2 regions of the Bradyrhizobium sp. AUGA SZCCT0105 genome follow, and region 1 is predicted to be linked to the other one. Evidence: riboswitches for the same ligand, from Rfam matches in the RefSeq annotation. Region 1 holds a riboswitch; the other holds the start of a gene.
The links. Region 1 has a riboswitch for glycine ahead of JQ573_RS10635 (D-amino acid dehydrogenase). Riboswitches for the same ligand answer to the same signal wherever they lie in the genome.
Positions count from the first base shown of each region.

Region 2: it holds a riboswitch for glycine, as region 1 does, so the genes downstream of both, gcvT (glycine cleavage system aminomethyltransferase GcvT) here and JQ573_RS10635 (D-amino acid dehydrogenase) in region 1, are expected to answer to the same signal.

Region 1 covers NZ_JAFCMK010000002.1:339,211-344,926, forward strand. The annotation lists gene JQ573_RS10625 (ABC transporter substrate-binding protein) at 22-1,641, opposite strand; gene JQ573_RS10630 (M20/M25/M40 family metallo-hydrolase) at 1,911-3,041, shown strand; glycine riboswitch at 3,133-3,237, shown strand; glycine riboswitch at 3,241-3,355, shown strand; gene JQ573_RS10635 (D-amino acid dehydrogenase) at 3,424-4,731, shown strand; gene JQ573_RS10640 (ArgE/DapE family deacylase) at 4,858-5,716, shown strand, end outside.
Region 2 covers NZ_JAFCMK010000002.1:495,103-500,818, reverse strand. The annotation lists gene gcvP (aminomethyl-transferring glycine dehydrogenase) at 1-2,159, opposite strand, end outside; gene gcvH (glycine cleavage system protein GcvH) at 2,182-2,547, opposite strand; gene gcvT (glycine cleavage system aminomethyltransferase GcvT) at 2,568-3,713, opposite strand; glycine riboswitch at 3,859-3,947, opposite strand; gene alaS (alanine--tRNA ligase) at 4,151-5,716, shown strand, end outside.

The DNA.
Region 1 (5,716 bases):
GTATTGCGTCAAGCCGCAAGCCTACTCGGACTTGTCGATATTCCAGAAGATCGGCGTTGCCGGACCATCGAGCACACCGGACAGCGACTTCCGCCATGCGCTCGGACCCTGATACTGACCGAGCGGAATATAGATGACCTGCTCGTAGGCTTCCTTCTGGATATCGGCCGCGATCTTCTTCTGCTCGTCGAGCGACGGCGCGCGAACGAAGGCGTCCTTCAGCTGTTCGATCTTCGGATCGTCGGCCCAGCCGAACCATCCGCCATTCTTGCCCTGGCCGCCGATCGAGAGGTTGGCGATCGGGTTGGAGACGTCGGCACTGACCCAGTTGGTGAAGAACATGTTCCAGCCGCCATCCTTCGGCGCCTTCTGGCTGGCGCGGCGGGTCACCACTGTCTGCCAGTCGGTGGCCTGCAGGTCGACCTTGAAGCCGGCGTCGCGCAGTTGCTGGGCGACAACAACCGGCTGCGCCTTGAGCGTGGTGACGTCGCCCGGCGCCATGATGACGACGGGCGTGCCATCATAGCCCGACTCGGCAAGCGCCTTCTTGGCCGCCGCCATGTCGCCGCCCTTCAACAAGGTCTCGCCGCCGACTTCGGACGCGAACGGCGTGTCGCAGATGAAGAAGGCGACGCAGGTCTTGTAGTATTTCGGATTGCCGACCAGCGCGTCGAGCACCTGCTTCTGGTTGATCGCCATCAGCGCCGCCTGGCGAACCTTGATGTTGTCGAACGGCGGATAGAGGAAGTTCATGCGGCCGAGCGTCTGGAAGCCGAACTTGTTCAGCGTCTCGACCTTCAGGTCCTTGTCGCCTTCCAGGATCGACAACGTGTCGAACGACGGGTTCTCCAGGAAATCGATGTCGCCGGACTGCAGCGCGTTCATCGCAGTCTGCGCGTCGGCCATCGTGACCCACTCGACGCGGTCAACCTTCACGACCTTGCCGCCCGCGGTCCAGCTCGCCGGCTCCTTGCGCGGCACGTAGTCCGTGTTCTTGACATAGACCGCCTTCACGCCAGGCTGGAATTCGGCCTGGACGAACTTGAACGGGCCCGAACCGATCTGCTCCGGGATCGGCTTGTCCGGCGGGGTTTCGGCCAGCCGCTTCGGCATCATGAAGGCAACGCGCGACGACGGCTTGCCGATCGAATCCAGCACCAGGCCGTAGGGCTCCTTCAGCTTCAGCGTGATCGTCTTCGCGTCGGTGGCCTCTAAGCTCGCCGTGAAATCCATCAGCTTCTGGCCCATGCCGTCGACCTTGGCCCAGCGCTTCAGCGAAGCGACGCAGTCTTCCGCGGTCACCGGCGTTCCGTCGTGCCACTTCAGGCCATCGCGCAGCGTGAATGTGTAAGTGAGCTTGTCGTCAGACACCTTCCAGTCGGCCATCTGCGGCTGGATCTTGAAGTTGGAGTCGGTCGCGACCAGCGTGTCGTAGACCATGTAGCCATGGTCTCGCGTGATATAGGCCGTGGTCAGGATCGGATCGATGACGCGCAGATCCGAATGCATCACCGCGGTGATGGTCTTGCCCGCGGCCATCGCCTGCGGCGCAAAGGACAATTCCTGCGGCGCGAACGACAGCGCGAGCGCCGTCAACGCAGCCGCTAGCGTGCGGTGCTTCCAACGCGAGATAGGGAACATGCAATTTCTCCTGACGTGTAACTGGTCAAAGCCGGCTTATTCGTTATGCATGCGGTTCGTTATTTAGGCGAACTAACATGCTGTATGGCTTGTGAAATCGAGACTTGCATCAAGCGCAATGCGCGTCAATCGGTTTCCGGCAGGATCGAACGTATACGAACGAATGAACCGCTGGTGCAGCGCATTTGACTTTACAAACTCGTCTTCCGAGCTTTTCGTACGGCACGCGAACGCGTATCGGCGCGCACAAACAACAAGAGAGAAAAGACATGAACCCCGCCAATCTTCCTTTTGATTCCGAAGCGATGCTGCAGGGGCTGCGCAGCTGGGTGGAATGCGAGAGTCCGACATGGGATGCGGCCGCAGTCGAGCGCATGCTCGACCTCGCCGCGCGCGAGATGGCGGTGATGGGTGCGACGATCGAACGCATCGCGGGACGCCAGGGCTTCGCTGGCTGCGTCCGCGCCCGTTTTCCCCATCCGAAACAAGGTCAGCCCGGCATCCTCATCGCCGGCCATCTGGACACCGTGCACCCGGTCGGCACCATCGAAAAGCTGGCGTGGCGGCGCGAAGGCAACAAGTGCTTCGGGCCCGGTATCTTCGACATGAAGGGCGGCAACTATCTGTCGATCGAGGCGATCCGGCAGTTGGCGCGCGCGTCCTTTACGACGCCGCTGCCGATCACGGTGCTGTTCACGCCCGATGAAGAGGTCGGCACGCCGTCGACGCGCGTCATCATCGAGGCCGAAGCCGCGCGCAACAAATACGTGCTGGTGCCCGAGCCCGGCCGGCCGAACAACGGCGTCGTCACCGGCCGCTACGCAATCGCGCGCTTCAATCTGGAAGCTGTCGGCAAGCCAAGCCATGCCGGCGCGACACTCTCCTCGGGCCGTTCCGCGATCCGCGAAATGGCCCGGCAAATCATTGCCATCGACGGCATGACCACCGAAGACTGCACCTTCTCGGTCGGCATCGTGCATGGCGGGCAATGGGTCAATTGCGTCGCAACGACCTGCACCGGCGAAGCGCTCAGCATGGCCAAGCGCCAGGCCGATCTCGACCGCGGCGTCGAGCGCATGCTGGCGCTGTCGGGTACGGCAAATGACGTGACATTCAAGGTCACGCGCGGCGTCACGCGCCCGGTGTGGGAGCCGGATGCCGGCACCATGGCCCTCTATGAAAAGGCAAAGCGTCTCGCCGCCGATATGGGTCTTGATTTGCCGCATGGCAGCGCCGGCGGCGGCTCTGACGGCAACTTCACTGGCGCGATGGGCATCCCGACCCTCGACGGCCTCGGCGTACGGGGCGCCGACGCCCACACTTTGAACGAACATATCGAAGTCGAGAGCCTCGCCGAGCGTGGCCGCCTGATGGCGGCACTGCTGGCGACGCTCGATTAACTCGATTTGCACTGCACAACACGTTGGCACTGCCGGACCGAAATTTAGCCTTGTCCAATTTTTTGGCTTCGCCTACGGTCCGGCCGTCCAACACGACGATGCGGGAGAGATCGAAGCGACAACATTCGTGTTGTGCTTCGGCGCCGACGGAGCAACCGCCCCGGAAACTCTCAGGCAAAAGGACTGTATCGTCAGGACGATCTGGAGAGAGACGGCATGGCCAAATGGAAACGGCCATGACGTCCACCGAAGGGGATAGTCTGCCATCGGGCCGAGGCCCGATGCGGATCAAGCTCTCAGGTACCGTGACAGATGGGGCGTCGAAACAGCCGGTTTCACCGGTGGTTCGGCGACTCTAACCCACGGGAGCCTGAAGACCACCATGCCTCACATCGCAATCATTGGCGCCGGCATCACCGGCGTGACGACGGCCTATGCCCTGCTCGAACGCGGCTACCGGGTGACTGTCCTCGACAGGCATCGCTACGCCGCGATGGAAACCTCGTTCGCCAACGGCGGACAGCTTTCCGCCAGCAATGCGGAGGTGTGGAACAGCGCCGCGACCATCCTCAAGGGGTTGCGCTGGATGCTTCGAAGCGACGCGCCGCTGCTGATGAATCCGAAGCCGAGCTGGCACAAATACTCCTGGATCGGCGAGTTCGTCGGCCACATCGGCCGCTATCGCACCAACACCATCGAGACCACGCGGCTCGCAATCGAAGCGCGCAAGCATCTGTTCTCGATCGCACAGCGCGAGAATATCGCCTTCGATCTCGAACGCCGCGGCATCCTGCACGTCTATCACGACAAGGCCGGATTCGAGGCGGGCCTGCGCGTCAACACGCTGCTGCAACAAGGCGGGCTCGACCGCCGGCCGGTGACGGCGGACGAAATCCGCAGCATCGAACCCGCGCTGCAGACGACCTGCTATGGCGGCTTCTTCACGCCGTCGGACGCGACCGGCGATATCCACAAGTTCACGCGCGGGCTCGCCGACGCCTGCATCCGCCGCGGTGCGAGCTTCGTCCATGAAGCCGATGTCGATGCGATCGCGCGCGGCGACGACGGCTTCCGCATCGGCTGGAACGAAGCCGCTTCGCACGATGCTGGCGTCGCGACGCGACATGAGTTGCAGGCGGACGGCATCGTGATTTGCGCCGGCGTCGCGAGCCGCCACTTCGCAGGCCTGCTCAACGACCGCGTCAACGTCTATCCGGTGAAGGGCTATTCGATCACCGTGCAGCTCGATGCGCCGCAAAGCCGGGACGCTGCGCCAACCGTCAGCCTGCTCGATGAGGCGGCGAAAATCGTCACCAGCCGGCTCGGCGCGGACCGCTTCCGCGTCGCCGGCACGGCCGAGTTCAACGGCTTCAACCGCGACATCCGCGCAGACCGCATCCAGCCGCTGGTGGATTGGGTGCGGCAGCATTTTCCCGGCATCGACACCTCGAGGGTCGTGCCGTGGGCCGGCCTGCGCCCGATGATGCCGAACATGATGCCGGTGGTGCGCGCCGGACGGTTTCCGGGCGTGTTCTACAACACCGGCCACGGTCATCTCGGCTGGACGCTGTCGGCTGCGACGGCGCAGATGGTGGCAGGCGCGATCGATGACTGGCGCGACCTCGACACGCCTTCAATGGTGCCGTCGCAGGTCGATGTGACCGAGACCGCCCGCGCAGCTTTCCCCTAATTATCCGGCCGACGAGGAAGAATATGAGCGTATTTGCGTGTGGCCAAGTCGGAATTCGCTGAGAAACACCGCATGACAACGACTAGCGTCACATTGGGGAAAAGCGCTTCAGCGCGGGAGGGGACAATGCGCATTGGGGTGGCGGACACGCACGAGACGTTGACCAAGCCGGATCAGATTGCCGCAGAGCTGTGCGCGGCCGTCGATCGAAACTTCGACGATCAGATCGCGTTCCTGTCGCGCATGGTGCAGTTCCGCAGCTTGCGCGGACAGGAAGCCCCACAGCAACATTGGCTGGCGGAGCAATTCGCAAAGCGCCGCTACGACGTCGATACGTTCAGCCTTGCCGACGTCAACCTGATGAGTCATCCGAAGGCTGCACCGATGGACGGCATCGACCTTGCCGGATCGCAGCAGGTCGTTGCGACGCTCGACAGCAAAGGCAGCGGACGCAGCCTGATCCTGCAAGGTCATATCGACGTGGTGCCGGAGGGGCCCGCCGATCTTTGGGAACAACCGCCGTTCTCGGGCGCCGTGCACGACGGCTGGATGTTCGGGCGCGGCGCGCAAGACATGAAGGCCGGTGTCTCGGCAATGATCTTCGCGCTCGATGCTTTCAGAGACGCCGGCTATGCCCCGGGCGGACGCGTCCATCTGCAAACCGTGACCGAGGAAGAGAGCACCGGCAACGGCGCGCTGTCGACCTTGATGCGCGGCTATCGCGCCGACGCCTGCCTGATTCCCGAACCGACCGGACACACGCTCACGCGCGCCCAGGTCGGCGCCGTCTGGTTTCGACTGCGCGTCCGCGGCACGCCGGTGCATGTCGCCTATTCGGAAGCCGGTACGAGCGCCATCCTGTCGGCGATGCATCTGGTGCGCGCATTCCAGGATTACACCAGGGCGCTCAATGCCCGGGCGCTCGACAACAGCTGGTTCCGCAGCGTCAAGAATCCGATCAAGTTCAACGTCGGGATCATCAAGG
Region 2 (5,716 bases), 160 kb from region 1:
ACACCGATCGGGCCCATGCCGGGGCCGCCGCCGCCATGTGGGATGCAGAAGGTCTTGTGCAGATTGAGATGGCTGACATCGGCGCCGTAATCGCCGGGCCGCGACAGCCCGACCTGCGCGTTCATGTTGGCGCCGTCGAGATAGACCTGGCCGCCATGCGCATGCACGATGTCGCAGATCTCGCTGATATGCTCCTCGAACACGCCGTGGGTCGACGGATAGGTGATCATGACAGCGGCGAGATTGGCCGAATGCTTCTCCGCCTTGGCGCGAAGATCATTGACGTCGACATCGCCGCGCGCGTCGCAGGCCACCACCACGACGTCCATGCCGACCATCGCGGCCGAGGCCGGATTGGTGCCGTGCGCGGAGGAGGGGATCAGGCAGACCTTGCGGTGCGGCTCGCCGCGGGCGAGATGATAACCCCGGATCGCCAGCAGCCCGGCATATTCGCCCTGTGCGCCGGAATTCGGCTGCAGCGAGATCGCGTCATAGCCGGTGATGTCGCACAGCCACTGCTCCAGCCGCTTGAACAGCGCGTGATAGCCCTTGGCCTGATCCGCCGGCGCGAACGGATGCAGATTGCCGAACGCCGGCCAGGTGAGCGGGATCATCTCGGTGGTGGCGTTGAGCTTCATCGTGCAGGAGCCGAGCGGGATCATCGCGCGGTCGAGCGCGAGATCGCGATCACTGAGTTTGCGCATGTAGCGCAGCAGCTCGGTCTCCGAACGGTGGGTGTTGAACACCGGGTGGGTGAGGAATGCGCTGGTGCGGCGCAGCTCCTTCGGCAGCGCCTCGCGCGCGGCCGCCTCGATCTCGGCAAAGCTGAGCTTGCCGCCGAACACGCGCCACACCGCCTCGACGGTCTCCGGCGTCGTGGTCTCGTCGAGCGCGATGCCGAGCGTGGTCGCACCGATGCGCAGATTGATCCGCTCCGCCAGCGCGCGGGAGACGATCTCGATCTGCTTCGCTCCGACCTCGACGGTTACTGTGTCGAAGAACGCCTCGCTGGTCGGCGCAAAGCCGAGCTTGCGCAGGCCCGCGGCGAGCACGGTGGCGCGGCGATGCACGCCGCGTGCGATATGGGTCAGGCCTTCGGGGCCGTGATACACCGCATACATCGAGGCGATCACGGCGAGCAGCACCTGCGCGGTGCAGATGTTGGAGGTCGCCTTTTCGCGGCGGATATGCTGCTCGCGGGTCTGCAGCGCGAGGCGATAGGCCGGTGCACCGCGCGAATCCACCGAAAGGCCGACGATGCGGCCGGGCAGCGAGCGCTTCAGCGTGTCGCGCACCGCCATGTAGGCGGCGTGCGGTCCGCCATAGCCCATCGGCACGCCGAACCGCTGCGCCGAGCCGATTGCGATGTCGGCGCCGAGCTCACCGGGCGAGGTCAGCAAAGCCAGCGACAGCAGGTCCGCGGCGACGATCGCAAGCGCACCCTTGGCGCGCAGCGATGCGATCGCCGGCCGGAGGTCGCGCACTGCGCCTGTCGTGCCGGGATATTGCAGCAGCGCGCCGAGCACGTCGGCCTTGTCGAGCTCGGTCAGGGGATCGCCGACCACCAGCGCCCAGCCCAGCGGCGCGGCGCGCGTGCGCATCACCGCCAGCGTCTGCGGATGCACCTCCTTGTCGACGAAGAACACCTTTGCCTTCACCTGCGAGTGGCGCTCGGCGAGCGCCATTGCTTCGGCGGCCGCGGTCGCCTCGTCGAGCAGCGAGGCGTTGGCGACGTCGAGCCCGGTGAGATCGCAGATCATGGTCTGGAAATTGAAGAGGGCCTCGAGCCGGCCCTGGCTGATCTCCGGCTGATACGGCGTATAGGCGGTGTACCAGGCCGGGTTCTCCAGGATGTTGCGCTGGATCACCGCGGGCAGGATGGTGCCGGAATAGCCCTGGCCGATCAGCGAGGTGAACACCTGGTTCTGCGCGGCGAGCTCGCTCATATGCGCGAGCGCTTCGGTTTCGCTCAGCGCCCGGCCGAGATCGAGCGGCGCCTTCTGAAGGATCGACGCCGGCAGCGTCTCATTCATCAGCGCCTGCAGGCTCGCGGCGCCGACCGTCTCCAACATCGCGTTGATGTCGCGCGGGGATGGTCCGATGTGTCGGCGGACGAAATCGGTGGCGGCTTCGTTGATCGGCTTGAAGGGCGCGTTCATGGGCTAATCCTTGGGGTGATCCTCAGGCGGTGTGCGCGGCGTAGGCGGCCTCATCCATCAGGCCGCCGAGTTCGCCCTTGTCGGCAATCTTCAGCTTGAAGAACCAGGCCTTGCCGCCGGCATCCGAATTGACCAGCGCGGGCTCGGCCGCGAGCGCCTCGTTGACCTCGATCACTTCGCCGGTGATCGGCGCGTAGACGTCGGAGGCTGCCTTGACGGATTCGACAACCGCGGCGGCCTCGGCCTTCTTCAGACTGCGGCCGACCTTAGGCAGCTCGACGAACACGACGTCGCCGAGCTGTGACTGCGCGTAATCGGTGATGCCGATCGTGGCGACGTCGCCCTCGATGCGGAGCCATTCGTGGTCGGACGTGTACAGCGTCGTCATGGGGATAGATCCTTTGGCGTTTAGCGTTTGTAGGTATTGGGAACGAAGGGCGTGGCGGCGACCTTGAGCGGCAGCCGCTGGCCGCGCACTTCGGCGAAAACCGTGGTGCCGACGGCGGAGAGGGTGGTGGGCAGATAGCCCATCGCAACCGGCGCATTGAGGCTCGGGCCAAAGCCGCCCGAGGTCACCTTGCCGATTGGCTCGGTCGAGGTCGGATCGGCGAACAGGGCAGCGCCTTCGCGCACCGGCGCGCGGCCGTCGGGCTTCAGGCCGACACGGCGGCGAGCGGCGCCGTCGGCGAATTGCGCGAGAATCTTGTCGGCGCCCGGAAAACCGCCGGCGCGGGCGCCGCCGCTGCGGCGAATCTTCTGCACCGACCATTCCAGCGCGCCTTCGACCGGCGTCGTCGTGGTGTCGATATCGTGGCCATAGAGGCAAAGCCCGGCCTCGAGCCGCAGGCTGTCGCGGGCGCCGAGCCCGATCGGCAGCACGTCGGGATTGTCCAATAGCGCACTGACCAGGGCTTCCGCCTTGTCTGCAGGCACGGAAATCTCAAAGCCGTCCTCGCCGGTATAGCCGGAGCGCGAGACGAAGCAGTCGATGTCACTGAGGCGGCGCGGACCTGCGTCCATGAATTTCATCGAACTGACATCTGGACAGAGTTTCGCCAGCGCCGATTCGGCTTTCGGCCCCTGCAGCGCGATCAGCGCGCGGTCGGCCAGCGACACGATCTCGCAGGCATCGGAGAGATGCGCCCGCAGATGCGCCTCGTCCTCGGCCTTGCAGGCGGCGTTGACCACCAGGAACAGGTGATCGCCGAAATTCGCCACCATCAGATCGTCGAGCAGGCCGCCGTCGTCGTTGGTGAATTGCGCGTAGCGCTGCCGTCCCGGCGCGATGCTGACGATGTCCTGCGGCACCAGTTTTTCCAGCGCGAGCGCCGCGTCGCCGACCTTGCCGGATTTGGCCTTCAGCACGAGCTGTCCCATGTGGGACACGTCGAACAGGCCGGCTTCCTTGCGGGTGTGGAGATGCTCCTTCAGCACGCCGGCCGTGTATTGCACCGGCATGTCGTAGCCGGCGAACGGCACCATCTTGGCCCCACGTGCCAGATGCAGCGCGTGCAGCGGGGTCTGTTTCAGCGGGGAGGTTTCGCGCGCAGACATCACAGGGCCCTCGCGGTTCCCGCAGGGGACCTATTTCCCCTTGAGAAACCTGCAGAAAGCCCCATCTGTCGCTGTGCCTGAGAGTATTATCCCGTCGGCGGACGCATCGGGGAGAACCAACCCCAGCGCCTCTTTCCAGATGTTAGACGTCACGCGGTCCTTTTGCCTGAGAGTTTCCGGGGCGGTTGCTCCTTCGGCGCCGGCGGTAAGGCCGGTCTCTCCCGACGTGACTAGTAACAGGTAGGTAGAAAACACGGCGCCACCAAGACTGTCAACGCAGCTGCAGCAACTATCCAATGGGGCTTTGTGCTGCCGCGGCAAGCCCATGATCCGCCTGCACAGTTTCTGGACACCGCAGCTGGCAATGTCTAAAAGCGTTCGGCCGGAAAATGACGCCTTTTTGCGGCTGGCCGGCCCCTTTTTCCGATTGGATGAACATGAGCAGCGTCAACGACATCAGGTCGACATTTCTGAACTTCTTCAAGGAGAACGGCCACGAGATCGTGGCGTCGTCGCCGCTGGTTCCGCGCAACGACCCGACCCTGATGTTCACCAATGCCGGCATGGTGCAGTTCAAGAACGTCTTCACCGGTGTCGAGAAGCGCAGCTATCAGCGCGCCACGACGTCGCAGAAGTGCGTGCGCGCCGGCGGCAAGCATAACGACCTCGACAATGTCGGCTACACCGCGCGCCATCTCACTTTCTTCGAGATGCTCGGCAACTTCTCGTTCGGCGACTACTTCAAAGAGCGCGCGATCGAGCTCGCTTGGAATCTGATCACCAAGGATTTCGGGCTGAAGAAGGACAAGCTTCTCGTCACCGTCTACCACACCGACGACGAGGCGGCCGGCTACTGGAAGAAGATCGCAGGGTTCTCGGATGACCGCATCATCCGCATCCCGACTTCAGACAATTTCTGGGCGATGGGCGATACCGGCCCGTGCGGTCCGTGCTCCGAGATCTTCATCGATCGCGGCGAGCACATCTGGGGCGGACCTCCGGGCAGCCCGGAGGAGGACGGTGATCGCTTCCTCGAATTCTGGAACCTGGTGTTCATGCAGTACGAGCAGGTGACGAAGGAAGAGCGCGTGGCGCTGCCGCGTCCCTCGATCGACACCGGCATGGGGCTGGAGCGCATGGCCTGCATCCTGCAGGGCGTCGAGAGCGTGTTCGAGACCGATCTGTTCCGCCATCTGATCGATGCGGCCGCATCGGCCCTCGGCCATGGGCCGAACGAGCAGAACGTGGCGTCGTACCGGGTGATGGCCGACCATCTGCGCTCCTCGGCGTTCCTGATCGCCGACGGCGTGCTGCCGTCGAACGAGGGCCGCGGCTATGTGCTGCGCCGGATCATGCGCCGCGCGATGCGTCACGCACAGCTCTTGGGCGCGAGCGAGCCGCTGATGCATCGCCTGGTCTGGGCGCTGGTCCGCGAGATGGGCCAGGCCTATCCGGACCTGGTGCGCGCGGAGAAGCTGATCGAGGAGACGCTGCAGCTGGAAGAGACCCGCTTCCGCAAGACGCTGGTGCGCGGCCTGTCGATCCTCGATGAGAAGAGCGCCGGCCTCAAGAAGGGCGACATGTTCGACGGCGACACCGCGTTCACGCTGTACGACACTTATGGCTTCCCGTTGGACCTGACACAGGACGCGCTGAAGTCGCGCGGCATCAGCGTGGACCAGGCATCGTTTACCGATGCGATGAACCGCCAGCGCGAGAAGGCGCGCGCTTCCTGGGCAGGCTCTGGCGAGGCGGCGACCGAGACCATCTGGTTCCCGCTGCGCGAGAAGCTCGGCGCAACCGAATTCCTTGGCTATGAGACCGAGAGCGCGGAAGGCGTGGTGACGGCGCTGGTCAAGGACGGCGCCGAGGTCGACGGCCTCGAGGCCGGCGAGAGCGGCGCGATCGTGCTGAACCAGACGCCGTTCTATGCCGAGTCCGGTGGTCAGGTCGGCGACGTCGGCATCCTCACGGGCGAGGGCGTCAAATTCCGCGTCACCGAC